DNA from 2 places in the Tindallia californiensis genome. Region 2 is predicted to be linked to the other one. Evidence: riboswitches for the same ligand, from Rfam matches in the RefSeq annotation. Region 2 holds a riboswitch; the other holds the start of a gene.
The links. A riboswitch is a leader RNA that binds a small molecule or an ion and turns the genes downstream of it on or off. The one in region 2 is predicted to bind glycine.
Positions count from the first base shown of each region.

Region 1 (16,436 bases), on a different contig from region 2:
TGCAAGTTATATTGGCTTCTTTGCTTTCTTTTCCACCATATAAAAACGAGTTGCCAACAGGTACTAAGGTGAACGGAAAGTCAGCATCAGGGTTGACGGGGCAACAAGTTATTTTAATGCTAAACGAAGCACTCCCGGAAGTAATAGAAGTTGAATTTATTGTCGAAGGAAAAACGTGGAGAATGATTGAAATCCCGATGGAAGAAATAGAGGCGGGTTATGATCAAAAAGAAATCTTAGAGGACATTCAGCGGTTGTTGAATCCACATTGGAAAGACCGCTGGATTCAACAACTGAGTGGCGGAATTAGATCTTCGGTCATCACATATCCAATAAAATATAATGAGGAATTATTGGAAGAGTGGAGTGACGATCTTGAAAGAAAGTTATTAGTAGAATCGATAGATGCTGATTTGAAAGTGATTGATGGAGAAGTTATTATTTCAGCTCATAGAAAAGGATATCAGGTCAAATCAAGTGATGTTAAGGAAAAAATGAAAGAATCTTTGCATCATAAAGATTTTGATGATGTCCAGGTAGCAGTACATATTCTGAATCCCGAAGTGACAACAGAATCTTTAGGGAATTTTGATCAACTTTTGGCTATTTATGAAACAAGTTTGGGAAGTAATCAGAAACGGAATACCAACATAAAATTGGGAGCAGAGAAAATTAATGGGCTGCGTTTGGAGCCAGAAGAAGTGTTTTCATTCAATGAAACCGTGGGAAAGGTATCGGCAGAAGATGGTTATCAACCAGCTCCAGTTATTCAAAATGGTAGATTGGTACAAGGGCTTGGTGGTGGCATATGCCAGGTTAGTAGCACTTTGTATCAAGCGACTCTTTACAGCGGTATGGAAATAGTGGAAAGACGAAACCACAGCCTTCCGGTTGGATATGTGCCTCTTGGAATGGATGCTACGATTGCTTATGGAATTCAAGATTTTTCCTTTCGGAACCCACATTCTTTCCCGGTGGTAATGGGAGCTTGGGTTGCTAAAGAAGAGCTACATATAGCTATCTGGGGAGATCGTGACTACGAAAAAGAAAATATACGGATCGAAACCAGAAACCGGCAGGTAATAAGTCCTTCGGTTAACGTTATAAAAGATCCTTTGTTGGAAAAAGGCGTAGAGGTTGTTCGACAAAAGGGACAAAATGGCTATCGGATTTCGGTATATCGAATTACTGGAGATCGAGAAAATAATATGAAAGAAGAACTGATTTCCAGAGATTATTATCGACCTGTAGCGAGGACTGTTTTAGTGGGAACAGGCGAAGATTTGGAAGAAAGGAAAAGTGAGTAATTTACTCATTATCTTGAAAATACAGGTGCTGTTTATTTGCATCGATCGAACATATCGTGTATAATGCTATAAAAAACTAAGGAGTTGGTTTTTTGTACTTGGAAGAAGCTTCGAAACTACCTAAAACAGTGATTGAAAATCTGGATGGAGATATTGGCAACTTGAAAGTTTATCTTGTTCAGGACTATAATGTCAATCTTCTAAAAAGAATGGTCAATTTCGGGCTAGATATTTTTGGGGATCTGGGAATGGATGAGTGGGGACTTGTTCCACAGATTCGGCACGGTAATGTTTTTGTATTAAGAGAAGAAACAAAGAAAAAAATTATAGGGATAGCTATTTTAATGAGAGATTGGGAAGATCTACAGAAATGTTACCTTTTTGATTATGCGATTTCGGATGAATTGCAGGGACAAGGACTCGGTTATCACTTTTTAGTGGCTATTATCCGAAATTTAGAAACACAAGGCTTCACTAAAATGGGTTTAACAGTGGATATTGACAATGCTCCGGCAATACGACTCTACAAAGATAAGATTGGGTTTGAGACTGTTGGCGAAAATGAAGATGAATATGGTAAAGGCCATCACCGTTATATTATGAACTTGCATTTCGATAAACTAAACGCACCAAAAAAATGAATGAAAAAAACCTTCCAATAACGGAAGGTTTTTTTAGATAAAAAGGAGCCGAGCTTAATGAAAATAAATGAGATATTGATTCACCATGGGAATGATATGAAAGAAATGGCAAAGTGCCTATTAAAGCATTCGGAGGTAGAAAAGGAGATAGAAAAAAATTCCCATGTGGGCATTAAACCGAATCTGGTAGAAGCGAAGCCAGCTTCTACTGGTGCGACAACGCATGTAGAATTAGTGGAAGCTGTCATTGATTTCCTTAAAGAAATAGGTATACAAAAGATTACCATTATGGAAGGATCCTGGGTAGGAGATTCTACAGAAGATGCTTTTCATGTGTGCGGATATAAAAAATTAGCAAAAGAAAAAAGAGTAGAACTACTTGATTTGAAAAAAGATACATATATAACTAAGAAAAGCTATGAAGGAGATTTAAAAGTTTGTGAGGCTCCCTTGAAGGTAGATTATTTAATTAATATGCCAGTAATGAAGGGTCATTGTCAGACAGGAATAACCTGTGCTCTTAAAAACATGAAAGGCTGTATTCCTGACTTTGAAAAAAGACGCTATCATCAGATGGGATTGCATGGACCTATTGCGGCTGTAAATACAATTGTTAAACCGGATCTGATTCTGGTAGATGCGATTAATGGTGATTTAACCTATGAAGGAGGGGGGACACCGGTGCCTATGGATCGAATCTTCTTGGCAAAAGATCCGGTGCTAATAGATGCTTGGGCAGCTAAAACGATGGGCTGGAATCTTGAAGAAATACCCTACATTCAGATAGCTGAAAAGTTAGGCGTTGGTTCCAGCAATATTCATGATGCCATTATTTGGGAGATTGGAAAAGCAACTAGGAAAATAAATCCTAGGACACTTCGTGGAGAAGCAAAAGATTATGGAGAATTTGTAGACGAAGGAAATGCTTGTTCAGCTTGCTATGCCACATTACTGTATGCACTGAAGCGGTTGGATGAAGAAGGGAAGCTAGTAACCATTGTAGAAAATTTGAAAATTGGGCAGGTATATAAAGGGCTTTCCTTTCCTGGGATGGGGGTAGGTGATTGTACTTCCGGGTGCGATAAAAACCTTCCTGGATGTCCGCCAGAAGCTGGTGCAATTTTAGAATTTTTAAGAAAAGAATCTGCAAAAGGAAAATAAAGTGATGCCTTTTTGTTGAATATAAACTAAGGATTTAATAGATAGATAGAATATAATGTAATAATGAAAAACCCTTGACGAATCATAAGGAAATTGTTATGATTTATTCATAAGAAAAACATTATGAAAGAAATGGGAGGGAAATTAATGGATATTAAAATTTTAGGAACTGGATGCAAAAAATGCGAAACCTTAGAAATGAACACAAGACAAGCTGTGGAAGCATTAGGTATTCAAGCTGAAATTGAAAAAGTAAAAGATTTTAAGGAAATAGCTTCTTATGGCGTACTAAAAACTCCGGGGTTAGTGGTTGATGGAAAAGCATTAATTTCAGGAAAAGTACCATCGGCAGATGAAATTAAGAAATTATTGGGCAACTAATTAAGAAGAGCATTGGAGGGTTAAGGCGTGAGTGAAAGAAAAAAATTACTGGGAATCGTAACGGTTTTTTTAACTGTCTACTTGATGCCCATAAATAGTCCGGTGCTTCAAGGTGCAATTCTGGAAGCTTTTGCTCTGTTAAATTATTATGCAAGAGAGCATGTAATCCTGTGTCTTATCCCTGCTTTTTTCATCGCTGGTGCCATGAGTGTGTTTGTATCTCAAGATTCAGTGATAAAGTATTTTGGTTCTAAGGCGAAAAAATGGGTTTCTTATTCCGTTGCTTCTGTATCGGGAGTTATACTGGCTGTTTGTTCCTGTACGGTACTGCCTTTATTTGCAGGTATCTATATGAAAGGGGCCGGGTTAGGTCCAGCGATAGCTTTCTTATATTCTGGACCAGCGATCAATGTGCTGGCCATTACTATTACAGCTCGTGTGTTAGGCGCAGAACTGGGTGCTGCCAGAACGATTGGTGCTGTTCTATTTAGTGTAGTAGTAGGCATACTCATGCAATTGATTTTTCGCAAAGAAGAAGCTGAAAGAAATAACGGAGATGAAAGCTTTTTATTGGAAGAAGATGCAGAAGATAGGCCACTATGGAAAACCATATCCTTCTTTGGGTCTATGATTGGTTTTTTAGTATTTGCTAATTGGGCGGAACCGACGGAAGCAGATAGTTTTTGGGGATTGATGTATCAGATTAAATGGATCATGTCTGTCATTTTTTTCATATTAGTTCTGTACATGAGCTTTAGGTGGTTTGACAGAGATCAGCGAAAAGAATGGATAGATGAAACATGGGGTTTTGCGCAAAAGATTTTACCACTACTATTTGCCGGGATTCTTGTTGCTGGAATTCTTCTGGGAAGACCGGGAGAATCAGGTCTTATACCAGAAGAATGGGTTGCTGGACTGGTAGGTGGAAATTCTTTTGGAGCTAACCTCTTTGCTTCTGTAGCGGGAGCGTTTATGTATTTTGCTACTCTGACAGAAGTGCCTATTCTGGAAGGGCTTATCGGAGCAGGGATGGGGTCTGGTCCATCTTTAGCACTTTTGTTGGCGGGACCTGCCTTATCATTACCGAATATGCTGGTCATCAGAAGTATTATTGGAACCAAAAAAACCATGGTCTTTGTTGGCTTGGTGATGGTGATGGCAACGATTAGTGGAATGGTTTATGGAAATATTTTTTAATCTAACAATTTCTTTAAGAAAAAAGCCAGAGGAGGTAAAAAAATGCGAATGTTAGCAGAGTTTTTTCCTGAATTTACAGAAAAACTGGATGAAATTGATGAGCTATATAAAGAAAAACGAAAGATTGATGAGAAGACCTATCAGTTTATTTGCTTTGCACTATCAATAAAAGCAAGATCTAAGCCTTGCGTATTAAAACATTTTAAGGAAGCTTTAGAAGCGGGTGCAACTGTAGAAGAGCTATCCTATATTTTTGCGTTGGTCATGAGAGAAGCTGCAGGGGCTGATGATTGTTGGACTCATGATGTGTTAGGTGACTGGAAAGAAATTATTGCCGGTAACGTGAAATGTGATTGTGAAAAATAAAAACTCCTTTCGAGGAGTTTTTATTTTTTTGCAGGAGTTGCAGGAGTTGGTGTAGATATTTTTCCTTGGCTCTTACAAATAGAAATAGCTGGGTCCTGGGAAACTGCTTCTATCCGCTTAATTTCCATCTCGAATTCAGGCAGTTCTTCGAGAGGTTTTGCCAAAAAATTCTGAAAGGTATGCCATAATGTGTCGAAGTTTTGTTGGTTCAAAGAGTAGATGGTCCGCTGTCCTTCTTTGTGTGCATGTAGTAAGTCGGCTTGTTTCAGTATTCTTAAGTGCTGAGAAATTCTAGGCTGACTGATTTGCAGGATAGACTCTAGTTCGCAGACGTACATTGGTTTAATGGAAAGCAGTTTTACAATTCGGATTCGTGTATTTTCACCTAACGCTTTAAACAGGGTAGCAAAATACAGGGTGATCACCTCCGAGGAATTTTAAAAGAAAGATCAGTCTCATTATAACATATATCTATGGAAGAATCCTGTTTATGAATAGATAAAGCCCGCTTATAGAAAGCGGGCTGAAGGATCTTATTTGAAGAACAATTATTCAACTGTAATATCCATGGTGTTTTCCCAAACACCATGGATATTACAGTAACTCATGGCGTAAAGGGTACCAGTTTTTGGCAGTTTAACCTGTGTTGCTCCGACATAATCAGTGGTTGTATCTAACTCTCCGTGGGCATCAAAAGTAAAGTTTGTCAGTTCTACCGGGAACTTATCTCCTTCCCCATGGAAAAACACCTTGAACCACTTAATATGATGCTCCAATGTATTTGGATGGCCAATGGCATCACCAACGGTTATTCTCAGCTCAAAGGCTTCGCCGCTTTCCACTTTTTCTGGTGCATGGATTACGGGAACGTGTTTTTCGCCTTTCCAGTCTCCTGACTGAAGAAATTTTCCAAAACTTTTCATGATGAATCCTCCTTTGAAAATTTAGGTTATAGAGTAGGTAATATCACTATGATTTATAACCATTTTTCAAAACATTAAACAAGGGGATGACTTTTGAGAAAGAAATCAATTGAAAACCTATGCTTTCCCTCATGCCCTTGTGAAAATTTGGTGGATGTTATTTGGTCGATGTTAGATGTTAATAGAAGGAGTAAAAAAAGAAAGTCAATTTTTATTGTGAGTTTAAGATAGGTAGAACGGGGTAGATATATCTTGTGTGGTTAGGAAGACCTTTACTAAAAAAACAATATGACACTACTAAATAAGGAGGCGAATGGTATGTCAAACTATCATGAACCAATGGAATTACTAGACGAAAAAGCCAGAAACATTTCAAGGGCACTAAACAGTCTTAAAGAAGAGGTGGAAGCAGTAGACTGGTACAATCAACGGGTAGCAGCAACCAAAGATCCGGAATTAAAAGAAATATTAGCACATAATCGAGATGAGGAAATTGAGCATGCGTGCATGACGCTTGAATGGCTTCGGAGAAATATGGATGCTTGGGATGAAGAGTTAAGAACTTATCTGTTTACAGAGAAAAATATATTGGAAGCAGAAGAAACTACTGAAGAGGCTGATTCGATGGCCAAAGGTGGTTTGAGTATAGGGGACTTAAAGTAATAAGGGATAATGACAAAAATATTTTTAGATGGAAATAAGGAACATATGTGAAAAGGAGGACAAAAATGGATATCTTAAAACGTGATTTAGCTCCATTAACCCAAGAAGCTTGGGATGAAATTGATGAAACAGCAGTGGATGTCTTAAAAACCCACCTGTCTGCCAGGAGGGTAGTGAAGGTGCAAGGGCCAAAAGGCTGGGATTATACCGTTATTCCAGAGGGAAGGCTATCAATATTGGAGAAAGAAGATAACCGTGTTCATAGCGGACAGTATGAAGTAAAGCCGCTGGTGGAAACAAGAATTTCTTTTAAGCTGGATCGTTGGGAAATGGATAACATTACCCGAGGTGCTAGAGACATTAAGCTAGATGCTTTGGAAGAAGCAATGGAGAAAATTGCTATTTTTGAAGAGGATGCTATCTATAACGGGTATGAAAAAGGTGGCATTAAAGGATTAGTAGAAAGTTCGGGCCAGGACACCATTTCTTTTGGTAATAAAGGCGAAGAAATATTAGAAGCAATATCCGTAGCCGTATTAAAAATGAAAGAGGCCTATGAAGATGGTCCGTTTACTTTAGTGGTAGGTGAAGAGGGCTGGAAGCGGGTCAATAAAGGCATGGAAGGCTATCCACTTATCAAGCGGATTGAAAAGCTTATTGGAGGATCAGTCATTTATAGTTCCGTATTAGACGGGGCTTTGTTATTACCTCAGGATCATGATGATTTGGAAATGCTTGTAGGTGGAGATTTTTCTATTGGTTATGAGAGTCATGATGCTCACTCGGTAACGCTATTTGCCGCTGAATCCTTTACTTTTAGAGTTCTGGATCCGGATATTATTATATCCTTTTCTATGTAAAAAAGAAAATGACTAGTGATGATAAAGATTAAGGAAAAGACCAGTTACAAATGACACTTTGTAACTGGTCTTTTTACCATCATTATGATATAAAAAAGTATAAAGAAGTACTTTCGTAACAAGTTCTGCTTATATATCAAAGCAGGGAGGGGTGGATATTGTAATGATAAAGGTGTTAGTGGCTATTTCTTTAACCCTTTTGATGATTTTGGTAGTGTTTTTGTATTATCGATCCTTTATGAAAGAATACCCTGAAATACAGGAACAGGAGGAGCGTGGTTAAGGTGTTGCAAAACTATACGGAGACTTTAGTGAGAGAGGTATTAGGAGAATATAAAAGTAAGGAAAGTGTTTGCGAGTGTGAAAAATGCGAAAATGATATCGTTGCAATGGTACTTAATAATATGCCACCCAAATACTTTCTTTCAGATGCATCGGAAGGTGAAAAAATATCTTACGTTTTGAATAAAAAACTTCGATTTGATGCTTTGATTCAGCTAACAGAAGCTGTTAAACTTGCTTGTGATAAAAACCACTCATAAAAACGAGGTGATGACCTTTGCAGATAATAGAGACAGGACGTATCTATCGGCATACATCAGAAGAAATAATTGAAAAGTCATACAAAATGATTTTGCTACAGCAAGGTTCAGAACAGGAAATATTTGATTTGCAAACAATTGTTTATGAAGCTCAGGATGATCCGCAAAAGTTTGTGCCAGATCCTATCGAGTCCTTTCGAGATGTTATGCTGGTGGAAGGGAAAGGTTTCTCCATTGGAGTATTTGTTGAAGAAGAGCTTGTTGCTGTAAGAACTGTGAGTTTTCCGGGAGATGGAACTGACAACCTAGGTAGAGAAATTGGCCTTACTTCTAAAGAAGCGCTTGAAAAAACGGCAATCTTGGAAGCTACAATGGTTCGACCGGATTACCGTGGGAACGCTCTGCAAAAAAGGATGTTAGTTCCAACCATGGAGCTTATTAAAAATCATCGTTGTTGCTATGTGCTATGCACCATATCACCCTTCAATTACCCTAGTTTGAGCAGTGTGATGCACGCAGGGTTGTACATACGAAACTTAAGGATGCGTACAGGTGTATATGGAGGGAAACTTCGTTTTTTACTGGCAGAAAATATCTGTCGTGATAAAAAAATGATATGGAAAGATAGCGTAGCAATAAAGAATACAGAGATTAAAAAACAGCAGCTTTTGATGGAAAAAGGCTATATGGGTTATCATCTAGTGGAAATACCAGAGGAGCCGGATCAGTTTATGATTTACTATGGAAAGTCAGAAGTTTCGTTTTGAGATGTTTCTTTGAAACCAGCTTCCACCAAGTTTTTATAATAATTGTTTCGGGATAATAGTTGATAATGATTTCCACAATCAGCAATAGATCCATCTCGGAGCAGGAAGATCTTATCCATTTCTTGCAGCGTGCGAAGGCGATGAGCAATTATCAGCACGGTGCGATTTTTGAAAACATTTGTCATGGATTGATACAATTGGTTTTCCAAAAGAACATCCATGCTGGAAGTTGCTTCGTCTAAAATAAGGATATCTGGATTTTTTAGCAAAGCTCTTGAAAAAGCAATAAGTTGACGCTGACCACCGGAAAGACCAACACCCCTTTCACCCAACACTGTTTCATATTGTAGAGGCAAGCTCATGATCATGTCATGAGCTTGTGCTTTTTTTGCAGCTTGTTGCACCTCTTCGAAAGAAGCCTGTGGACTACCTTGCAAAATGTTTTTGTGGATGGTATCGGCAAATAAAAATATGTTTTGAGGAATAACCGCCACCATTTTTCGAAAAATAGAATCGGAAATTTCCTGAATGGGGCATTCATCAAAAGAAATATAACCACTAGTAGGCTGATCGAGTTTGGTCAGTAAACGTACCAAGGTTGATTTTCCGGAACCACTGTCTCCGACAATGCCGACGCGTTCTCCCTTTCCTATTTCCATAGAAAGATTTTTAAGAACCATCTTTGAATCATAGTAAAAACACAAACGATGGAATAGAATGCGGTGTTGAAAAAAACAAGGTGTATCCCTTGGCTGTTTTACATGGCTTTCCAGCAGCATCACATCAACAATTCTGTTGAGAGAAACCAAAGCTGATAAGTAAGTATAATACACATCGCTAAAGTTTTTTAAAGGAAGGTAAAACTTTCGGATGTAAGCCAAAAAAGCTGCAAAAATACCAATACTAATAGAACCGGCAATAACCTCTAAGCCACCATGCCAGACTAAAAGAGCATTTCCGACACCTGTTGTTAAGGACATTAACGGGAAAAGCAATGCCAAAAACATCATTGCCTTTAACTTCGCCTTGAAATTTCCAAGGCTGACCTGCTCAAATTCAGCTTCGCTTTTTTCCTGAATGCCTAAAGATTGAATCGCACGGATACCGCTTACATTTTCTTCCACTTGGGCACTTAAGTCTGCCATTTTTTCTCGTACATTCGTAAATGCTTCTCGGATGTGACGCCCTAAAAAAGACATTAGCAGTAAAATAATAGGAACACTAGCCAGCAAAAGCAGTGCTAACTGTGGTTGCATTTGGTACATGATAACCGTAATGCCAATGATTGTTAACACATCGCTCATTAAGCCGATAATACCTTCTGTTATGACAGAGGACAACGCTGAAACATCGTTCATCAACAAGGAAGTAAGAGTGCCTTTTTTCTGTTTTTCGTGAAAACTGATTGGGAGTTCGAGGAGTTTTTTATGGAGAGCTTCCCTAATCTCAAAAACAGTTTTGTGACCAGAAGATTGACTCCAAACACGTTGTTGATAAGCGAAGTACCAGGAGGAAGCATATAAAAGAAAAAATAGAATAATCCAAGGCGTCATTCCTGATGGATGGCCGCTTAAAATATAATCATCAATAATCTTTTGTATCAGGTAAGGTGGGAAAAGAAATGCAATGGTATAAAGTATGGTGAAAAATGCAGCAAGAAATAAGTCTTTTCGATTTTTTTGAATAATGGGGAAGATGAATTGCCAGTTTTCTTTTCGAAAATACTTTTGTTGGAATTTTTTATTTCGTTGATCAGGGTATTTACCGATAAAACCTCCGCGCATTTGGATCCCCCTTTCTTTAGCAAAATTAAGATGAAGTACCTTTCATATTCAGGGATACGAACTTTCTATAGTCATCGCTATTTTTCATAAGCTCTTGATGAGTTCCGGAAGCAAGTAAATGGCCCTTCTGCAAATAAAGCACCCGGGTAGCGTTTTGGATGGTGGAAAGACGGTGGGCAATTGTAATAGTAGTTCGATCTTGCATAAGCACAGCAATAGTATCCATAATTGCCGAATCGGTAATACTATCAATATTAGAAGTGGGTTCATCGAGAATCAATACTTCTGGTTTTTTTAGCAATACTCTGGCTAAAGCTAACCGTTGAGCCTGACCACCGGAAAGGAACACTCCTCTTTCGCCGATCTGGCTTTTATAACCAGAGGGCAAGGACTGAATAAAAGAATCCAGTTGTGCTTCCTTGGCAGCTTGCTGTACTTCTTGAAAAGTAGCTGTTGGTGAACCTAAGCGCAGGTTGTCTTCAATGCTTCCGTTAAATAAAAAAGGATCTTGCATCACAAAACCTATTTTTGTCCGTAAGCTGCTAAGGGAATAATGAGAAATAGGAATATCGTCGATGAATAGGGTGCCCTTTGTAGGCTGATAGAATCGCATCAGCAAGTGGACTAAGGTCGTTTTGCCAGCACCGGAAGGGCCTATCAAAGCGATAGATTCGCCAGGAAAAATTTGTAGATTGATATCAGATAAAACCAGTTGATCCTTGTAAGCAAACGAAATATGGTTAAGGACTATGGATTGTTGAATGGTTTTGAAATTTCGGGCATTCGGAATATCGGTTAGTGAATCCTTTTGATTGAGAAGGTCGAAGATTCTGCTGGCGGCCGCGTCACTCTGGCTAAACAAATTGAGAAGAAATCCGGTTTGGCGGATGGGGCGACGCAACATATTGATGTAAGCCAAAAAAGCGACGAGAGTTCCGGTACTGATCTGACCCATGGAGGCTAACCAACCTCCCATTAACAATACAATACCTGTAAAAAAGCCAATCAAAGTTTCGGCATAAGGCATCCAAAAGGCACTGATCTTGTTGGCTGCTAAGGTATGGTTAAGCACTTTTTCGTTTTCCTCTGTAAACTGGCTATGCTGATAGCCTTCATTTCCAAAACTTTTAATAACCTCAATTCCCGATAGATTTTCCTGAGCCTGAGAAGATAAGATGCCAGTATGTTTTCGTATCTTTTGAAAAGCAGGACGGACTCTACGGGCATAAACAAACATGGCGTGGGTCATAGGAGGGATCAAAAATAAAAAAAGGATGCCCATTAGATAATTCCAATAAAGCAAGGTAATGAAGATCCAAATGAGAATCAGCGCATTTGTGAACACTTTCAGCAAGCCAAAGCTGATAAAGCGGTTTAAAGTGTCCGCATCTGAAACAATTCGTGACATTAAGTCTCCTGTCCTGGTTTTATCATAAAAAGAAAAAGACAGCTGGTTTATATGATGGAAAACTTGGTTTCTTATGGAGTAAATGATCTTTTGGCCGATGTACTCACTGAATACTTGCTGAATAAAACTTAGAATACCTTCTGTAAGGGATACCAAAAGAATTCCAAAAGCAAGCCAAGGCAACCAATTGGCATTGCCACTGGGCAGCACTTCGTCAATAGCGTATTGCATTATCCAGGGAGGTACGGTGGTTAAAAATGAAATGATCATCAAAAGAAAAAAGATAATCATTAACGGCCAACGGTAAGGCTTAAGAAAGGGTAGCAGTTTCATAGAAAACTTCTCCTGACTAAAAATAAAATAGGGATGATGATTATTGATTATACACTCAGTTAAGGGAAATGACAAAATCAATTTAGAGAAAGAATTCTAAATTATTTAAGAATAAACATTGAAATAAAGTCTTAACCGAGATACAATGAAATTGATTAAAGAAATGTTAAAAACATATATATTCGGATGAGGATAGCGAGAGAGTCCGTTAAGGAGCCGAAGGAGCAATATGTAGAGCTGGGATTTCTACATAGAAACTTTCAGGAAAAAGGATCGCTATAGGACGAAACTCTGGAAAGATCCGCAAGGACGCCGAAGGTGCAATGCAGCCAGGTGTTTCAAAAATAAATAACCTGGAAGCAGAATCTCTCAGGCTTACGACAGAGGGCATGCAATTATCAATCCTTATTGGTACTTGTGTGTCTTTTTGATGTGAGATAAGCAAAATGTTGGGTAGTTATAACAAGGAGGCTAGCAAAGGAAGGAGGAGCAATATGACAGAAGAAAAACGAACACCACTTTATCAGTGGCATGATGCCAATGGAGGTAAAATGGTGGAGTATGCAGGATGGCAGATGCCTGTTCAGTATGAAGGGCTGATGTCAGAACACCACGCCGTCAGACAAAAGGCAGGTATGTTTGATGTATCCCACATGGGAGAAGTAAGGGTGAAAGGAAAGGAAGCCCTGTCCTTTATTCAGCATTTGCTAACAAATGACTTCTCTTCGATGAAAGATGGTGAAATACTGTATACCTTTATGTGCTATCCCGAAGGTGGGGTAGTGGATGATTTGCTCGTATATCGATTTGCTCAGGATGAGTATCTGCTTGTTATTAATGCTGGGAATGTTCAAAAGGATCTGGATTGGATCAATGAGAAAGCTCAAAAATTCGAAGTGGATGTTATTGATGAATCAGATAGGACAGCAGAACTTGCTATCCAGGGGCCGCTGGCAGAGGAAATTACTCAAAGGGTTACGGACCAGAACCTATCTGAAATTAAATTTTTCAACTTTAAGGATCATGTAACAATTGCTGGTGTTAAGTGTCTTATCTCCAGAACTGGTTATACCGGCGAAGATGGTTTTGAAATATATACAAAATGGGATGAGTTAGAAACCGTATGGAAAGCTTTGATGAAGGCTGGTGAGGACGAAGGTATCCAACCTGCAGGGCTAGGTTGTAGAGATACATTGCGCTTTGAGGCAGGACTTCCGTTGTATGGGCATGAAATATCGAAAGATATTTCACCAGTTGAAGCAGGATATGGTTTTTTTGTTAAGTTAAAGAAAGATGATTTTATTGGATTAGAAGCTCTTAAAAAACAAAAGGAAGCAGGGATTCCCAGAAAGCTAGTAGGCTTTGAAATGCTTGGCAAAGGGATTCCGAGAAGTGAATATGATGTTTTATTAGAAGGTGAAAAGATAGGATTTGTGACAACGGGTTATGTATCACCAACATTAAATAAAAACGTTGGTTTGGCGTTAGTAGATCGAAAAACCATAGAAGGACAAGAACAAATAACGATTCAAATACGAAAAAAACAGGTGGAAGCAAAATTAATACCGACCCCTTTTTACAGAAAGAATACAAAATCTAAAGGTTAATTGGAATGGCGAAAGAACTAACTAGAGTTTCATGTAATGATTATAAATGAATATAAGGGAGGAATAACAATGAGAGAAATGGAAAAGTTATTATTTACCAGTGAGCATGAATGGGTGGATGTTCAGGGAGACGAAATGTATATGGGCATTACAGACTTTGCATCCAAAGCCTTAGGAGACATTGTATTTGTTGAATTACCAGAAGTTGATGAAACATATGTAAAAGGCGATGCTTTTGGTGTCATCGAATCAGTTAAAGCGGCTGCAGATATGTATATACCAGTAGATGGAACTGTTTTAGAGATCAATACAGAGTTAGAGGATGACCCTGGTCAGATTAATCAGGATCCGTTAGCTAATTGGTTTGTAAAAATTAAAATCAGCGATAAATCTCAATTAGATGAGCTGATGAAACCGGAGGACTATCAAAGATTCTGCGAAGAGGAGGCGTAATATGTTTCCCTATATTCCACATACAGAAGAAGACATTAAAAAAATGTTAGATACATTGGGAATGAAAGATCTTGAAGATTTATTCGCCGATGTGCCTAAGGATGTTCGATTACAGAGAGAATTAATGCTTGAAGAACCAAAGTCAGAAATAGAAATACAACATCATATGCAGGATTTAGCAAAAGATAACAAAAGTGCAGAAGATCTCGTATGCTTTTTGGGTGCGGGAGCTTATGATCACTATATTCCTTCTGTGATCAAACATATTACATCCCGTTCCGAGTTCTATACAGCCTATACCCCATATCAGGCAGAGGCTAGTCAGGGAACCCTTCAGGTCATTTTTGAATTTCAGACAATGATAGCGAATTTGACAGGAATGGATATTGCTAATGCATCAATGTATGATGGTGCAACAGCAACAGCAGAAGCGGCATACATGGCAGCGGCTCAAACCAGACGCAAACAAGTGGTTGTTTCAGAAACCGTTCATCCAGAGACCAGAAGAGTGCTGGAAACCTATGGTCGCTTTAACGGTATTGAAGTGGTGACAATACCTTCTAAAGAAGGTGTGACCGACCTAGAAAAACTTAAAGAAGCTGTGACAAAGCAGACAGCTGGTGTGATTATTCAAAATCCAAACTTCTTTGGAATCATCGAAGAAATGGAAGAAGCAGAAAAAATTGCCCATCAGGATAAAGGGCTGTTAATTATGAACGTGGATCCGATTTCTTTGGGACTTCTTAAATCACCGGGCGAAATAGGTGCAGACATTGTTATTGGTGAAGGGCAGTCTTTAGGAAATCCAATGAACTACGGAGGACCATACCTAGGATTTATGGCTGCGTCTCAGAAACTAATGAGAAAAATGCCAGGAAGAGTCGTAGGGCAAACCACCGATGTTGAAGGAAATGTGGGATACGTATTAACCTTACAAACCAGAGAACAACATATTCGTCGTGAAAAAGCAACTTCTAATATTTGCACCAATCAAGCATTGAACGCTTTGGCGGCACTTGCATACATGTCTTTAATGGGGAAACAAGGGATGCGGCAAGTGGCAGAACAGTCCTATCGAAAAGCACATTATGCCTTAGAGAAAATTGAGAAAGAAACCGGGCTAAAGAGAACTTTTGATAAACCTTTCTTTAAAGAGTTTATGGTGACTGCTCCCGGAGATGTTGACGAGATCAATAAAGAATTAATGAAACAGGGAATACTGGGAGGATTCTCTGTGGATAAATACTATCCGGAAATAACAAACGGAATGCTTCTCTGCGTAACAGAAAAGCGAAGTCTAGATGAAATTCACCAACTAGTAAAAGGTTTGGAGGGGATCAAATGAAGGAGTATACAAAGCTGCTGTGCGACATTTCGAAACCTGGTAGAACCGGATATCGACTACCTCCCGACGAGTTAAAGGATATGGATATAGAAGCTGGTATACCTGAAAGCATGAGATCGACAAAGGATCTTTCTTTGCCGGAAGTAAGTGAATTAGATGTGGTTCGTCATTTTGTTAATATTTCGCAAAAGAACTTTGCTATTGATAAAGGATTCTATCCATTAGGTTCTTGCACCATGAAATACAATCCTAAAATTAACGAAGACATGACATCTTTGCCAGGATTTAATACACTGCATCCTTATCAACCGGAAGAGACGGCACAAGGTGCACTGAAGATGATGTATGAACTCCAAAACATGTTGGCTGAAATCACTGGAATGGCAGGCATAACACTTCAACCGGCAGCTGGTGCTCATGGCGAAATGACTGGACTGATGGTGATAAAAGCATATCATGAAAAAAGAGGAGATGCACAAAGGAAAAAAATCATTGTTCCTGATTCAGCACATGGTACGAATCCGTCCAGTGCTCATGTGGTAGGCTATGATGTAGTAGAGGTAAAGTCTAACAGGGATGGAGACGTTGATATAGAGAGCCTTAAAGCTGTTTTGGGTGACGACATTGCAGGATTGATGTTAACCAACCCAAGCACTCTCGGCCTATATGAAAGAAATATTACGGAGATTGCACGACTT
Region 1 is NZ_FNPV01000004.1:228,024-244,459, forward strand. It holds gene BLV55_RS07010 (VanW family protein) at 1-1,307, shown strand, start outside; gene BLV55_RS07015 (GNAT family N-acetyltransferase) at 1,400-1,948, shown strand; gene BLV55_RS07020 (DUF362 domain-containing protein) at 2,006-3,109, shown strand; gene BLV55_RS07025 (thioredoxin family protein) at 3,257-3,490, shown strand; gene BLV55_RS07030 (permease) at 3,518-4,687, shown strand; gene BLV55_RS07035 (carboxymuconolactone decarboxylase family protein) at 4,730-5,053, shown strand; gene BLV55_RS14960 (ArsR/SmtB family transcription factor) at 5,074-5,478, opposite strand; gene BLV55_RS07045 (class II SORL domain-containing protein) at 5,602-5,976, opposite strand; gene BLV55_RS07050 (encapsulin-associated ferritin-like protein) at 6,295-6,639, shown strand; gene BLV55_RS07055 (family 1 encapsulin nanocompartment shell protein) at 6,705-7,499, shown strand; gene BLV55_RS07060 (late competence development ComFB family protein) at 7,784-8,041, shown strand; gene BLV55_RS07065 (hypothetical protein) at 8,059-8,808, shown strand; gene BLV55_RS07070 (ABC transporter ATP-binding protein) at 8,781-10,592, opposite strand; gene BLV55_RS07075 (ABC transporter ATP-binding protein) at 10,618-12,333, opposite strand; glycine riboswitch at 12,520-12,619, shown strand; glycine riboswitch at 12,623-12,719, shown strand; gene gcvT (glycine cleavage system aminomethyltransferase GcvT) at 12,828-13,940, shown strand; gene gcvH (glycine cleavage system protein GcvH) at 14,010-14,393, shown strand; gene gcvPA (aminomethyl-transferring glycine dehydrogenase subunit GcvPA) at 14,395-15,738, shown strand; gene gcvPB (aminomethyl-transferring glycine dehydrogenase subunit GcvPB) at 15,735-16,436, shown strand, end outside.
Region 1: it holds a riboswitch for glycine, as region 2 does, so the genes downstream of both, gcvT (glycine cleavage system aminomethyltransferase GcvT) here and BLV55_RS11445 (GrdX family protein) in region 2, are expected to answer to the same signal.

Region 2 (16,436 bases):
TTTCTTCGAATTGATTTATCACTATAATAATACTGGAAATCATACCACCAGTCATCACTGGTGCGGAACGAAAGGAAATATTCGTATGCTGAAACCGTATCAGTTCTTGTTCAACAACAGCTTTGGATTGAATCGCTTCTTTGACAACGGAAAAATCAAGGACTTCCAGAAGGTTTTTTCCAATAATTTCCTGGCGAAATGAAAGGATCTGGCGGGCTTTATCATTCAATCCTAATATAACCCCTTCCGGGTCGGTTGTCATAATGCCTTCATCAATCACGTTTAACAGCTTCAGAAATCGGCTGTCAGCCATATTAAGCCGGTCCAGAAGGGCTGATGCTATCGTCGAAACTTTACATAGGCTGTTAAAATGCGTTATAAACGGAGGACTTTGTAGTAAATGTTCCATTTCCAAACTAACCGCTATGTCCATGATCGTGGTTTCGTCTAAGGTCCGGTGCCCGGTATCAATAATTTCTTCCACAAAATCCGGCACCGCTTCTCGCTCTCCTAAGGTAACGGCAATCGAAAGAGATGGGATATCTCCTTTTCCTGGGTATACAGGAAAAAAATTGTAATTGGTTAACCCTATCTGACGGAGCAAAGCCATGCTCTCCAAAGTCATTTCTGGGCTGTAGTTTACCAGTAATACTTCCGATCCTTCTCTGATGCTGTTTATCTTATTCCGTTGTTCTTTTGTAAGGGTAGTGCTTAGCACAATGACTTTTGCCCTCAGGGGTATTTTTTCTTTGATTTCTACGTAAATGGAGTACAGTGAAATGAGCAACACATCCGCATCAATCTTTTTGCGTATTACGTCTTTATCAAAACCCAGAGCCGATATCTCCACCAGAGGAAAAAGTTGTTGTAAAATCATTTTATGGTGTTCTGCCACTCCTCTGAAGTTTGTAATGATCGTCACTTTTTTCATTGATATCCTCCCAGCGAAGTGATGCTTTCTCTCATTTTCAATTACCTTTTAACGAGATGCGTATAAGAAAAGTTTTCGATAGTCGGATCAAAATAACGATAATGTGGACTTGGAACAAACTGACGATTGTCCACAACACCAGCATTCCATGTAGCGTCTACGATAACCCAACGATCATCGGCATAGACTTCGTTCCAGGCATGGTTGGTGCCGACATATTCTATTTCCACATGATCCCAACTACCATCTGAACTGGCACCTAAGGCATATCCGGACACTACCCGAGTAGGCACTTCTGCACTTCTAAGCAACGCTGCCATCAGGTTTGCATAACCGCTGCAAACTGATTTCCCATTGTTTAGAACATCTACAGCATCCACCTGGCTGTTTCCATCTCCGTAATAAGCAGCTATATCATAAGCTATGTTTTCTATCACCCACTGATGAATGGCTTCCAGTTTTTCATAATTGGTTGTTGCATCCTCGGTTAACCTTTGAGCTAGTTGTCTTATTGCCGGATGTTCCGGATCGATGTTGTTTTCTGCTCCTAGATAAAAAGAAGGTGTTCGATGAATCATATGCTGTTTAACATTATCGAAATAACTTGGAGCAGCAGAAATTACATGCCCATCATTTGTCCTTTCAATGAAAAATTCACCGCCTTCTCTGTCGAAGGTGCGATACCTTTCTTTCCCAAAAAATAGTTGGTATCTATTACTCCTAGAAGAAGAGAGTCTGATTTCATGTTGAAAGCTGCCATTTCGACTGGCGTCAATCACATCTCTTTCATCACCATTGGTCACAAACATCACATACCTATATTCCTCCGGCACTTTTCCTGAAAGATGAAGGACCTGACCCTCTATTTCCAAGCGAATAAAGCTGGCAAAGCCTTTTGCTTGATCATGGTGAGTGGATAGGGTGTCAAACGATTCCGGAATCTCATCTAATGCTTGCTGAAAGCTTTTAGTTAAGAAGCTGGCTTCGTTTCTAAGATTATCCCACTCCAAGTTACCAAAGTTTTCCAGATCTCTTAGGTAAATCGCCGTTTTTCCTCCAATATTAAAGGACTGAATTTCATCTGCACCCGCATAGGTTTTAATATCTGTTGAAATGACATCGTAAAGTTTGCGGCCGGTGGCATACCGATGTCTCAAAGCTTCTGTTTCTTCTATTGGATTTTTAGGTTTATCTGGATTTTTTTGAATCTGAACGGAACGGGTATCTTCCTGCCACTGAACATCAAAGCCATAACCAGATAAGTCTCTGGCGATAATAGCTGTTGTGCCGTTTATGTTGTAGGAAGGGATCACCATCCCATTAATAGTTGCTTTAATCTCGGTTCCCAATACTTCTCCTACTACTTCTCCAGTAGTTGCCATTCCCGACACCGCGCTTGTTATCAGCATCAGCAGCACCAGTATGCCCGCCGCCATTAATTTACTCTGAATCTTTTTTTTCCTATTTTTTGAGATTAAGTACATTTCAGAACCCCTTCCTTGTTTACAAAATTCATTGCTTCTTTACGGATTCTATTCTATCAAACCACCTTCTGTAAATCTAATGAAATTTATACTCTTTCTTTTTTTCTTACAAAAATACCTCCAGTCAGAGAGTCTCTTATTCTTTCCGAAGACTTTCTCCTTTGGAGGTATTTCTAATGATGCCTATTGTTTTTCCATCTGTTTGCTAGGGATTAGCAAACATCTCCTTCTCCAGCTACATATCCGGCTTTTGCCAGTATTTCTACTGATTTTGGAACTTTATCTTCTGCCACCATTACAACAGGTCCGGTGCATCCCATGCCGCTTTCGGCATAAATCCCTTCTTTCCAAAGAACCTGAACAGCATCGTCAATATCCATCACTTCAATGCCGGAGATATTGCCTGTCACAATTTCTTTTGGTGGTGCTTTTATTTCTTCTTCCGTTGCTTTTTCTTTTTTAGAATCTTTTTGGAGGCCTTCTAAAATAGATTCTAAGCCTGCTTTTTTAGCTTTTTCCAGTTCATCAGCCATTAGGGTCTGTACATTTCCTTTTACCAGAGAAGCAGCGTATTGTAGCGCATTGGCAACCACCGGGGTTCCAGAGGCTCTGGAAAGAATCAGCACAACCCGTTGCTGCCCTTCGCCAATACCAGGTCCATAACCAGCACCTAAGGCTTCATAGCTTCCACCTGTCGTATAGGAGGAAAAGACTTTCATCATGATATTTCCTGTTAAGCTATCGGTTACCATGACATCCGCTGATCCGGTCAACAGATCGTTTCCTCTCATGATACTACCGCCATCTGAACGAACAGACTCTGAAAAGTTGATTTCATAGCCATTGGATTTCAAAGTATTCAGGGCTCGCTCTACCTGCCGGGCACTGTCCAGGTTCAGAATACCGACGGTTGGTTTTTCAATCCCCATGGCTTTAGCCGTTATGATCCCATAAAGGGCATTTTTCACCATAGCCGCCGCTCGTTGGGTGTCCGCCGTTCCCGTAGTAGTGGCTACAAACATTTCTCTGCCTAAGCCTGGCGTAACCACTTTTCCTACAGTTGCAACGCCAATAGGGAAATTGTAATGCATGGTAACGCAAGCCTGGATTTTTCCTTCGTCCAGCATTCGTTCCATCACTTTATGCATTTCTGCTTCTTCGTTTACTTCCACCGTTTCCAAGGCTGTTTCTACCTTTGGCCCAATCAACACCACTTCCAGGTCTGTTGAACGCCTTACGGCTTCTTCAGCTCCTTTTACCAGATGAATTGGTTCCAATTCGCTGCCCAGGGTGGTGAGCCCTACTCTTATTTTAGGACCGAAATTTCCCTGTTCCATCGATTCTGTCAAAGAAAGAAGGGTTCGGCCAATTTCTTGCTTGATTGCCGTGCGATCCATCATTCTTCCCCTCCTATTCTTTTATCAGTTGATTGGCAACGTCTTTCATGGCTTCAATAATCATTTCTTTAATCTCTTCTTTCGAAGCGCCTTCACCAGCCGACTGAACCTGACCACTGTTCTTTTCTAAAATAACCGATACGCCATCGAACAAGTTCGTCATCCGGCCAAGGAAAAGACTGCCTTTCCCAACGATCATGGCTTTGTTAAGATCGCCAGTTGTCAGGTCTTGTTGTGCAAAGCCTATATAAGGAACTCCGGAAGGAATATGACCCTGGGTAGGTGCCCAGCCTGGCATTCCATGGGTTGTTACGAAGTTCGGCAGTTCTTTTCGCTCTATTTCTCCTCGTTTAACGCCTAATGCGCCGATCATTTTATAATTTGCTTCCGGTACATCTCCGGCTCCTGCCGGCTTTGTAACGTCTGGGTTTTGCATTTCCACGGAGTATTTATCAATATCAGTAATTTTAAGTCCACCTTTTTCTAAAGGTGTGGTGATCAGACTGGTGATGACGGCTTGTGGCGATGATCCGGTTCCCACTGTATGTTTTCCGATAAGATCGGTTCTGATCAGTGGGTTAATTCCGTCATTCGCCGATACCAATACCGCGAAAGCACCTAAGACGTCTTCCAGCAAAGGCATGCCTTTTTTCACGTGGTCTTTCCCGTTCATGCCCAGCTTTGCTGTAGCACCGCCGGCAACAATCACTACATTTTCATAGACACCGGCTTTTACCAATGCCGCCGCTTCTATTAATGCATGGGTTGGTGCCGCACAAAAACCTCTAACATCGGACCCAGTTGCATTCACCGCACCTACGGATTCTGCAATGGCTTTGGCAAAGTTTCCGCCACCTCTTTGGTTCATGTCTCCGCAAGCTTCTTCCGAACATTCAATAACGTAATCAATAGTTGTAACATCAATATTGTTTTTATCGATTAGGTGCTTCATCGCTAGCATACCAGAAGCTTTTGATACCAGGTTTTCATAAATAATATGGGCTGTCAGGCTAAGGTCTACATCATGCGCTCTTTTTACGCAGCCTACCAATTCACCTTCATGATAGATCGGATCGGCATGATATTCATCAATATAGCGTTGAATATCGTTTTTTTCCTCACCTTGACCCATTTTTTCTACATCATCCTTAAAAAGAGGATGTGCTTCTAGTTTGGCTTTCGCTTGTTTCCAGAAGCTTTCTTCCAAGCTGACCAGATCAAACACATCAGCAATTTTCATTAATCCATAAAATTCATCCTGAGGCATGATTTCGCCTAAGGGACCAGTTCGTTCTGCCTCTGCTACCGGATTTTCGTACCAAGGTTTTGCAATATCCCGTAGTTTTTCTGGATGCAACGCTCCAATATAGGTCTGATTGGGCGCATAGGCTACTACTTCTTCAAAAGATCTTGTGCTTTCTTTTAATCCTTTTATATATTCAGAGTCTGGATTGGATGCCCTCTCTAAACTTTGGGTTGTTCCATGCCAATGCATAATATCTGGTGTATAAACCAAGGCATAGCCGGTACCTTTAATCACTGGAAAACTCAATAAAAACACCTCCAAAAGTGGTTAGGGTAAATACAGTTACAGGTTTTGATTTAAGCAAAGGGTGATGAACACGCCATCACCCTTCTCTTATTTAATACTTGCCGAATTGTTCTCGAATACTGCTCATTTCTTCAACAATTTCGTCCACGTCTAATACCATTTCCATCATGCCAATCTGTTCATCGTACACTTCTTCGTTGACCGCTTCCTTAAACTCCGGTTCAACAGCGTGATATACTGTGAGTCCTAACTGGACTCCTGCTAAAGGACCTGCAAAAGTGGGATCCCCATTGGTTACGGTTTCAGCGGCTAAGCCAGCAGATTCTGCTTCTGCTCCTCCAAGAAGAATAAGCATATTCTCCGCTCCGTGTTTTTCCGTAAGGGTTTGCACTCGATTTTGATTTTCCAGGTCCATAGCACCAGCAGCCGTTCAGACAAAGCATTCTGTGGAAGAGAATACTACTTCAGCTCCGGTACCTTTCAGGCATTCTTCGATTGCTGGTGCCGGAATGCCATCCCGATCTCCAATGATAATAACTTTTTTGCCATCTAAGATACTCATTAGAACCATCCTTTCTATTTTTTATTTATTGATGATCTGACAGGCACATGTTTGCCACACTTCAGATTACACCTATTTAACTTTAGCTTAACCTTTTTTTCCTGCCTTAAACATTTTCTGTAATCATTTTTTCAATATTACTCTTTGTAGCGTCATCTTTAGTCACTTCCGCTACTTTTTCGCCACTTTTATATAAGGTGATGGTAGGAAGTCCCAGCACTTTTTGCGAAATAGCCAGACGACGAGCTCCTGTTATATTAAGTTTTGTAAATTTCACTTTGTCACCATAGCTTTCAGCTAATGCTTCAATGTCTGGTAATAATGCTTTGCAAGGCTCGCAACCATCGCTCCAATAGTCTACCAGAACAAATCCTTCTGCGTCCAATACTTCTTCCTGAAATGTTTTTTTATCTAATTCCAGCATATCGACACCTCCTAATTATTTTTGCGTTTTCAGTCTTGTTAAGATTATTCAATAACCGTTTGTGTTTCAATATCCATTTTTAGAGAGTTCATGGCTTTTTCAACTAATCGTCTTCTAAGCATTTTTTCGTCTTTCGCCTCCAGCTTAGGATCGCCAAAAGGATGTGGGATTGCTACCGCCGGTATAATACGGTTTGCTCCTACGGTCATGGAGATCGGAACAACCGTGCATACATGTACAACCGGGATTCCGGTACGCTCAATTTCTTTTACCATCGTTGCGCCGCAACGAGTACAAGTACCTCATGTGGAGGTTAGCAGTACGGCATCAACACCAGCTTCCTTCATTTCTTTTCCTATGGCCATTCCAAAAGCTTTTGAGTTTCCTACAGAGGTCCCGTTTCCTACGGTGCTATAGAAGTATTCAAAAATGCTTCCAATAACCCCTTCCCGCTCCATATCTCTCAACACATCCAACGGAAGTACCCGATCCGGATCTTCATTGGCATAGATTGGGTCATAGCCACCGTGAGCTGTTTCATACATTTCTTCTGTAAGGTCGTCAATTCCTTCAATGGAGTATTTTCCAAATTTAGATGCACTGGAAGATTCTACTCGGTCTGGATTTGTTTTAGGAACAATTCCACCGGAAGTTACCATTGCAATTTTTAAGTGACTAAGATCTGCCAAGGCTCCTGCCGGAGGTACTCTGTCAAACTCTGGCATGGCATATTCTGTTTTGTACTCTTTTCCTTGAAGTTTTGAAATCAGCATGTTAACCGCACGTCTGGAGCCACGTTCTTCCATAAACAGATTCTTACGGATTCCTCTTTCGAGATAACCTTCTTCCGCCGGTAACCCTATTTCTTCACCATTCATCAGTTTGTTGGCCAGCTTAACCATAGCAGGAACGGCTTTTCTCATAGCGGCGGCAGAATTCCCGGTTTCAGTAATGTAAATACCCTTTTTAAATAGATCCGCACCTGGATTTTCTTTATACATTCCTGTTAATACCGGAATTTTTAGTTCTTCCTGCACTAACCAGGCAACAGTTGCGCAAGCAACTCCGTAACGGCCGGCATTAAAGGCAGGACCAGCAATAAACATGTCCGGCTCGTAAGGCTTAATCATTTCCAGTATTTTTTGCTTTGATGTTTCTGGATTCTCATTAAAGTAAGAATCTCCACATATAATGGTCGCTACAATTTCTGCATCCTCTCCAAAAGCTGTGTTAAATGCCATCCCAGGCCCTACTACGCCTTCTCTCAGCTCTGGTGGAATATCTGCTTTTTCTTCGCCACCAATTCCAGCAAAGAATTGATTCACATAATGAACAATTCGCTTTTTAGCCATTTCAACCTTCCTTTCTTTTTTTACCTCAGGTATTTATTCCTGCAGATTTTTTATCCTTTAGCTATTCTTTAGCTTATGATTTTCTTTAATAGGCAGCGGCTGACAGGTGTCCAAATCCTAATTCATTGGTGGCTCCTGTAATCGCCTGAATTTCTACTTCAATGGAACCGTCGTCTCTTAAACTTCCATCAAAGCCACCTGCAATAGAATCAACGTAAGCGGTCGTTCCGATCAGTCGGTTCATATCTGGCAGTACAATGGTTTCGTTGGCATTTCCATTTGTAACAACGGCGTTGGCTTTCGGGTCAGCATCTGCTAAAGATTGACTAGCTCCGTCCCGACCGGCATATTCATCTGTTACAATAACCGTTTTAATGCCTTTTTCTTCAATTTTTCGGCAGTTCATAATTAAGTCAGTATCTGGATTTCCGAAACCTTCTTGAGTAACAATGGCTCCGTCCAGCCCCATAAATTCACATAGTTTTGCGGTCCAGTTGGAAGAACGCTCTTTATCAGCCAAGGTAACATTTTCGTTGGTGATAATAACTCCCAGAAAGTTTATTGTTTTTCCGTGCTCTTCGTATAAGTCTTCGATTACCGGGTTATTCAAATGCACATAGGTTGGGTTTTTATCGCAAGCAGATACGCAGTTTCCACTAACAATGGCACCATCCATAATTTCTGTTGGATACATTACGGTTGGAACCAGCTTTTTTGCATCCACGCCGTAAACATAGGTATCATGCAGTAGTCCTTGAGTTTGCAACATATATACATAACCAACCCGAGGCAGGTCCGGATGTAGTTCGGCTGCTTCTCTAGGTGCCAGTGTTTCATAAGTTTTCACTTCATCTGGTTCTATATTTTTGATCACTTCACCTATAAAAGCGGCTGCTTTCAAGCCAATGGTTCTTAAAGCAGCTTCATGTTCGTGGGCTTTAATACCTGGTTTTGGCTCTGCTGTAATAACAATATTATGGGTTTTTGAGAAAGGTGTGTATTCTGCTCCAGGTCCAGACATATCAATAATGCCTTCCTGGAAACCAACTACCTTACCAGCTGTCACCACCGCTACATTTTTCATCGCATGGGTTCGTCCATTACCTACAGTGTGTACCTTCCCTAACATGCCAGGAAAGATAGAGCCATGTCCTTTTACTTTAACCCTTGGCTCAATCACGTCTTTTACCGGAGTAATACGTACAGATTCGCCTGGATGAGCTAAGTCTACCCGCATTTTCCATAGGTGTTCTTCGCCTCCAATAGCCTCCAGTAACTCTCTGTGGTCAACGACCAGAATGCGCCCGTCCACATGGGTTTTATCCCCAAACTGAACGTCTTCGATAAAGATTTTTCCTAACTCCAGCTTCATTTTTTTCTCTCCTTTCTTTTCTCTTCCTTCTACAAATTACATACAATGCTATCTGATAAAACATTTTTGCTTTTTTAGTCTGATGCTTTCCCTCTATTCTTTACTCTCTAATCTCATCCTGTTTTTCTTTGCTTCCCCGATCCATCACCGGCTTTATTAAATCCAGATCTATCAGTTGGAGATCCGGTAAATCTTCATCTCGATAGGTCCGCAATGAATTTAATTTCCCGTCCTTCCCCTTAAAGGAGTTCAGTAAGGAAAAGACCTGTTCCAAGGTTTGTAATGACGTCATATGAAGCGAATCAGCCCAGTCAGATATTACCACGGTGCGATAAGGAGTTTCATAGGGCTTAATGCTGCCTACCAGGGGATGGGATATGATCTGATGACCGGTATGAACCAGATCCCGTACTTTTCGCAACACAGCTTCGTAATCTCCTTCTACCCAAAGTAGGGGTATCAGACTTCCCTCCAACTCTTTTTTCACCATTGGATTATTAGTTACTACCATCCTATCACCGCCAGGGATAAATTATTTCATTCACGTGAAACGATTCATGATCACCAGTTCGAAAAAACAAAAAGAGCAAACAAGACACTGTCCTGTTTGCTCTGTATTGGTACCTGAGAGTTTCTCCCTGTTGATCAGCAATCTTCAACAAGACTTGCTCCTTCGGTGCTTTCGCTTTCCAGAGATCTGTCCGCATGCGGTCTTTTTGCCTGAGAAATTCACTAACGCTGTTCGGCGGTTAGCTTTTACCTTCGGCGGCCCATCATCGGACTCTCTCCCACATACATCATCCAGTATTTTTATGAAGTTATCAAGAAAGTTTCACACTGACATCGATCTTTGTAATCATTGTATAACGTTTTCCTATAAAAATCAATCTTTTTTTGATAATAAATTAACAAAATTTCAAAGTGCGCTATTCAGCCCCAGGCAAGCTTTGTCGCTCTTCCAACCGAATATCAGTAATCACAAACAGGATGCTTAGTTTCTGCTGCGATCTTGTCTGGATCTCTGCCATGACTACCAATGCTTGGACATAAGCATCCTCTTTTTTGAAAAACAAGAAGCCTAAAGGCGCCTGTTTTGAACCTTCCAATCAACACATTACAATTAGTAAGGAAAAAACGCTCATAATTTTGTGTAAAAGCACTAATGTCATTTTCTTTAGAGTATTGTGAAATAATGGTAAAATTAAGATGTAAGCAATCGAAAAATAGCAGTGTCAGAAGATGAATGCAACGTAATATTAAAAGGAGGTTTTTTAATGATAAGTAAGTTCAATTATTCAAAACCCCAGACAACGCAAGAAGCCATCGATTTTTTATCAGCTAATCCGGGGACTAAAATCTTGGCCGGCGGTACAGATCTTATGATATCGCTTCGAAGGAACGTAGAGATGGTGGATAACATTTTAGATGTCAAAGGAATTGAAGAACTTCATCGATTTGACTATAAAAATGGTGAAGGTCTTTATATCGGAGCCACTGTATTAGTCAATGAATTAGCTGAGTCTGATACTGTGATTGAAAAATATCCTGCACTTTCACAAGCTGCAGGCTCTTTAGCTTCCTATCAATTGAGAAACAGAGCAACCCTTGTGGGCAATATTTGCAATGCATCGCCTGGAGCAGATCTTTCATCCCCTCTTCTCACTTATCAGGCAACGGTTCATATTGAAGGACCTAATGGAAAAAGAGAGTTAGCACTGGAAAATTTCTTTACAGGAGTTAAAAAAACAGCATTAAAAGATAATGAAATTGTTTTAGGTGTATCTCTTCCGGATGTGGAACCAGGAGATATGAGTGAATTCAGAAGGCAAACGCGTGTGAAAGGCCATGATTTAGCAACCGTAGGCATTACAATAAGAAGAACCGCAGACAAAAGGACTTTCATTGCAATGGCAGCGGTTGCACCTACGCCTATTCGACTTAAAGAGGTAGAAAAAGAACTAATGAACATGGAATTTAGCAAAGAAACGGCTCAGTGGTTAAAAGCTGAGATTCAAAAGCATATTAAACCTATAAGCGATGTGCGTTCTTCTTTGGAATATCGATTATTAGCAGCAGGCGCACTAGCAAATAAAGCCATGATGGCGATGATTGAAAAGGGGGCTAAGTAATATGTGTAATGATTTTAAAAATAACAACCAGTGCTTTGAATATACAGATTCAGGACTGCCTAAAGTAGCTATAACGCTTACGGTAAATAAAGAAACAATAGAAAAAAATGTAGATCCTACGATGACCCTCTTGCAGTTTCTCCATAATGAGCTGAAACTTTTTGGTACAAAAGAAGGATGTGGAGAAGGAGAGTGTGGTGCTTGTTCAATTATGATGGATGGTAAAGTTGTAAATTCATGCCTGATACTGGCTGCAGAAGCAAACAATGCAGAAATTCTTACTGTCGAAGGCCTCGCTAAAGAGAATGAACTTTCGATATTGCAACAGGAGTTTATTACTCACGATGCATTGCAATGTGGGTTTTGCACTCCCGGAATGCTTATGTCCGCAAGAGCCTTATTAGACCGGAAAGATCATCCAACAGAGGAAGAAATCAAGGAAGCCATTGAGGGTAACTTCTGTCGTTGCACAGGATACTTACCCATCATAAATGCCATTCGTTCAGCTGCAAAACGGGAAAGAGAGGAGTTGAAATAATGAACAAACAACCATTAAGTCATATAGGGCAAGGCTATGACCGAAAAGAAGCTCAGGAAAAAGTAACTGGACAAGCGATCTATGTGCATGATATGGAAGTCCCCGGAATGCTTTATGCAAAAGCCCTGCTTTCCCCTAAGGCACATGCTAAAATCGTAAGCATCGATACTTCTAAAGCCAAAGCATTAAAAGGAGTAAAGGCAGTCGTTACTGGTGAAGACGCTCCCTATACAGTGGGTTTGTATATGGTCGACAAAAAGGTGATGGCAAGAGAAAAAGTGCGCTATCAGGGAGAAATCGTAGCGGCTGTTGTAGCTGAAAGTGAAGCGATCGCAGAAGAAGCCGTAACGCTGATCGATGTAGCCTATGAAGATTTGCCAATTGTTCATAATTTGGATGAAGCGTTAGAAGCAAAGGTATTAGTCCATGAAGAATTGCACACCTACGAACATATGAAAGGTGTATTCTTCCCTCAAAAGGGGAGTAATATCGCAAGCTGGAACAAGACCAAAAAAGGAGATATTAAAAAAGGCTTTGAAGCAGCCGATTATATTTTTGAAGATGAGTTCAACGTTCCGGCCGTAGCTCATGTTCCGATGGAAACACATGTCACCATTGCACAGGCAGATCCTTATTCAAACAAAGTTAAAATTTGGTCCTCTGCACAATCTCCATTCGCTGTGAGACAGTTATTAGCAAAATCCTTAGGGATTGCAAAAAGCGATGTGAATGTAGTGGTGCCCTATATAGGCGGTGGTTTTGGAGGAAAAGCAGGAGTACATCTTGAGCCTCTGGCCAGTGTCTTATCAAAAGCTGTAAAGGGACGACCTGTAAAACTTAAAATGACAAGAGAAGAAGAGTTTAACATTCTTCCTACACGAGCAGGGATGAGAGCAAGATTTAAAACAGGAATTAATAAGGACGGTAAAATCGTAGCGATGGAAGTGTATCATGATTGGGATAGCGGAGCCTATGCGGATTATGGTGTGAATGTAGGTAAAACAGCCGTTTACTCAGGAGCAGGTCCTTACGAAATACCTAATATAGAATTGCATTCCAGAACGATTTATACAAATAAAGTCTTCAGTACCGCCTATAGAGGTTTTGGACATTTAGAAACCCACTGGGCAGCCGAAAGACATATGGATATAATGGCTCAGAAGTTAGGGATTGATCCTTATGAACTTCGAATGAAAAACCTGCTTCGACCAGGCAGTACCACTATAAGCGGAGAACTTGTATATCCCACTACAGGTGATCCTATCGCTTGCCTGGATGCCGTCAAGAAAGAATTAGGCTGGACTGGAAGAAAAACAGAAGAAGAAAAACAAAGAGAGTTCAAAACAGGAAAAGTAAGAGGAAAAGGCTTTGCAATGCTTCAAAAGGCTCCAGCAATGCCAAGCTATACATCTACATCCGCCATTATGCAAATGGATGAAGATGGCCATATAAAAATAATGATTGGTGCCGTTGATATGGGTCAGGGTGCTAATACGATTATGGCACAAGTTGCCGCAGAAGAACTTAAAATTCCAATCGAAAATGTTGAAGTTGTATGGAATGTAGAGACGGATAAACATCCTTACGACTGGAATACCGTAGCATCCAAGTATACTTTCATGGGTGGAAATGCCGTAAGAAAAGCCGCTAAAAAAATGATTGAGCAAATGAAAGAAGTTGCTGGCCAAGTCCTTCGTTGTCACCCAGATGAACTTACACACGGTGATGGATATATTTATCATGTTCATCAAACACATAGAAAGCTTTCCTATATCGACTTATCAATGGGATACTCTTATGAAAACGGAAATGGAATAGGCGGGCCTTTAATCGCCCATGGTACCTATATGGCAAGCGGACTTAGCAATCCAGACCCTGAAACTGGACAAGGAAGGCCTGGGCTTGTATGGACCTTCGGCGCTCACGGAATCGATCTTGAGGTGGATGTCGAAACCGGAGATATAACAATATTAAAGATCGTTTCGGCCTTTGATATCGGCAAGGTTATTAATAAAAAATTGGTGGATGGGCAGGTGCTTGGTGGTATTGTTCAAGGAATTGGATCAGCTCTTATTGAAGGATATAAGTTTGATGAAGATGCCCGACTCTTAAACCCTTACTTCGGAGATAACCGTATCCCTTCAGCAAAAGATATTCCGTTGGAAATGGTGCCAATTTATATTGAAGAACCTGAAACAGCACAAGTAGATGGGCCTTATGGCGCCAGAGGCATTGGAGAGCATCCAATGATTTCGGTTCCTTCCGCAATCGGAAATGCACTTTACGAAGCATTAGGCATTAATTTCACAAAGCTTCCGTTAACGCCGGAAAATGTGGCATTGGCAATCAATGAATCAACAAAATAAGGAAAATCTTAACGATGCACTGGCGGTCATCATCCTGGCCGCCGGATATTCCAGCAGGATGAAAGCGTTTAAGCCTTTGCTTCCCTTCGGTTCAGTGACTGTTATTGAATATATCATTCAGACATTTTTGGATGCGGGAATCGATCATATTTATGTTGTAGCAGGTTTCAGAAAAGATGAATTAGAAGTGATCCTAAAGAAATATCCCGTAAATATTGTCATTAACCATCATTACGACCAAGGAATGTATTCTTCGATAAAAGAAGGTGTGCGGGGCCTCCAAAAAAATTATAAGGGTTTTTTACTGCATCCCGTAGATATTCCATTGGTAAAAGTAAGCACGATAAAAGAGATAGTAACATCGTATAGAGCAACGAAAAAAGGGATTGTTTATCCTTCTTATCAAATGAAGAAAGGGCATCCACCTGTTATTTCATCAAAATACATTGCCGATCTTTTGAGTTTTGATGGCACGGGAGGCTTAAAAGCTTTTTTGAAAAAATACGATGATACCGATGGGCATTTTGTGAACGTAGAGGATGAAGGAATCCTCCTAGATATGGATTATTATAAGGAATACGAAGTCCTCAAAAAACAAAAGCCAATATAAAAAATGTTGTGTGTGATAAGGGTCAGCCCTGGATCACGCACAACATTTTTTTATGTTATATTCCTTATTATGATACTTCTTATTTTACCAGCTGTCTTTTATATTAAATGAGCTGTGCACCCCAATTCGACAAAGTTTCATAGCCGGTACCCGAACAGTTAGCTCAGACCAGGCTGACCCGCAGCACACGAAAGGGATCACTTACCGCTGCTTCCTTCCGGACCTGACGGGGTTCATGAACTTCCGTTGAGCGGGACCCAGTCGTCATAACCACTTATCCGAGTCTGCACCACAAAGACAATGCCTCCAAAGGGAATTCGACCCTGCTATAGCGGTTTGCAGGTTACAGGGCACCGCTACCTCCCCATCTAGCACAGCAACTTTTATAACAATATGATAATGGCGGAGAGAGCGGGACTCGAACCCGCGGGGCCGTTAAGCCTTACGCGCTTTCCAGGCGCGCTCCTTAGCCACTCGGTCACCTCTCCATGTAGCGGCATGCTTGCAATCTTTTTATAGCCGCACATTATATTATAATGAAAGTTTTCCTCTTTGGCAAGTGTTTTTTTCAAATTTGCCAAAGCATCTTACCCCTTATCCCAGCAATGCTGCGCCAATGGCTCCTGTATACTGAGCCATTGGCGATACTTCTACTCTTTTATTAAGCTTTTCCTGGATGGCTTGTTGCAGATACTGGTTTATTGCCAACCCTCCTGAAAAAAAGACGGTTTCCTCTATGCCTATGCGTTGTGCCTGAGTGGAAATACGACCTGCCACAGAATTCAACAGTCCGGAGGCAATGCTTTCTTTTGAAGCACCCGCCGCCATCATTCCAATAATTTCTGATTCTGCAAAAACGGTACACATACTGTTTATCTGAACCGGCTCATCTAATAGAGCCATTTTCTCCAGATCGTTGACATCCACTTCCAGGCGAGTCGCCATCACATGTAAGAACTGTCCGGTACCGGCAGCACATTTATCATTCATCATAAAATCAATCACATTGCCTGCATCATCCATCCGTATTACTTTACTGTCCTGACCACCTATATCGATAACGGTTCTGCTGCTTGGATAAAGGTGAAACGCGCCTTTAGCGTGGCAGGTTATTTCAGTTACTTTACGAGTAGCAAAGGGCAGGGTTTTTCGCCCATAACCTGTAGTCACTACAGATGCTATTTCAGATTCATCGAAAGAATGGTTTCTTTTCAGTGTTTCCATTAATCTATTTCCTGTTTCCTTCGGACTCCATCCTGTCGGCACACGCTGATGGACGATTATGTTTTCATCTTTCATCACAACAGCTTTGGTAACCGTTGATCCTATATCTATACCAATACGAATCACGTTGATCCTCCTTAGCAAAAAGCTAAAAACTAGTTTTTCTCAGCTGTTTCTAAAAATGCTTCAATACGAAGTTTTAACTGACCTGTATCTGACTGGGAATAATCTGTTTCAATCTGTAAAAAAGGTAAATTCAGCTCTTCTTTTACAAACTCTCTGACGAAATAGGATTCTATGTTATAAGTATGACAGGCTTGCCAGGTAAGATCAAGTACTCCGTCCACCTGGTATTCTTCCGCCATCCTTTTGATGAGATCTAACCGTCCCTGATTGTTGTACATGCAGGAGCAGGGAGTGGATAAATATTTTTCTGCCAAAGCTTCGATAGGATCTTTGGTTTCATCTACCATAACATCCAACCCTTTATAGCCG
Region 2 is NZ_FNPV01000008.1:53,276-69,711, forward strand. It holds gene BLV55_RS11405 (sigma-54 interaction domain-containing protein) at 1-931, opposite strand, end outside; gene BLV55_RS11410 (transglutaminase domain-containing protein) at 973-2,415, opposite strand; gene grdD (glycine/sarcosine/betaine reductase complex component C subunit alpha) at 2,628-3,815, opposite strand; gene grdC (glycine/sarcosine/betaine reductase complex component C subunit beta) at 3,826-5,364, opposite strand; gene grdA (glycine/sarcosine/betaine reductase complex selenoprotein A) at 5,456-5,926, opposite strand; gene trxA (thioredoxin TrxA) at 6,033-6,350, opposite strand; gene grdB (glycine reductase complex selenoprotein B) at 6,395-7,702, opposite strand; gene BLV55_RS11440 (glycine/sarcosine/betaine reductase component B subunit) at 7,788-9,074, opposite strand; gene BLV55_RS11445 (GrdX family protein) at 9,175-9,585, opposite strand; glycine riboswitch at 9,685-9,769, opposite strand; glycine riboswitch at 9,773-9,875, opposite strand; gene BLV55_RS11455 (FAD binding domain-containing protein) at 10,349-11,203, shown strand; gene BLV55_RS11460 ((2Fe-2S)-binding protein) at 11,205-11,741, shown strand; gene BLV55_RS11465 (xanthine dehydrogenase family protein molybdopterin-binding subunit) at 11,741-14,107, shown strand; gene BLV55_RS11470 (nucleotidyltransferase family protein) at 14,091-14,717, shown strand; RNA gene ffs (signal recognition particle sRNA large type) at 14,830-15,094, opposite strand; tRNA gene BLV55_RS11480 (tRNA-Ser) at 15,118-15,205, opposite strand; gene BLV55_RS11485 (acyl-CoA dehydratase activase) at 15,312-16,067, opposite strand; gene BLV55_RS11490 (double-cubane-cluster-containing anaerobic reductase) at 16,097-16,436, opposite strand, start outside.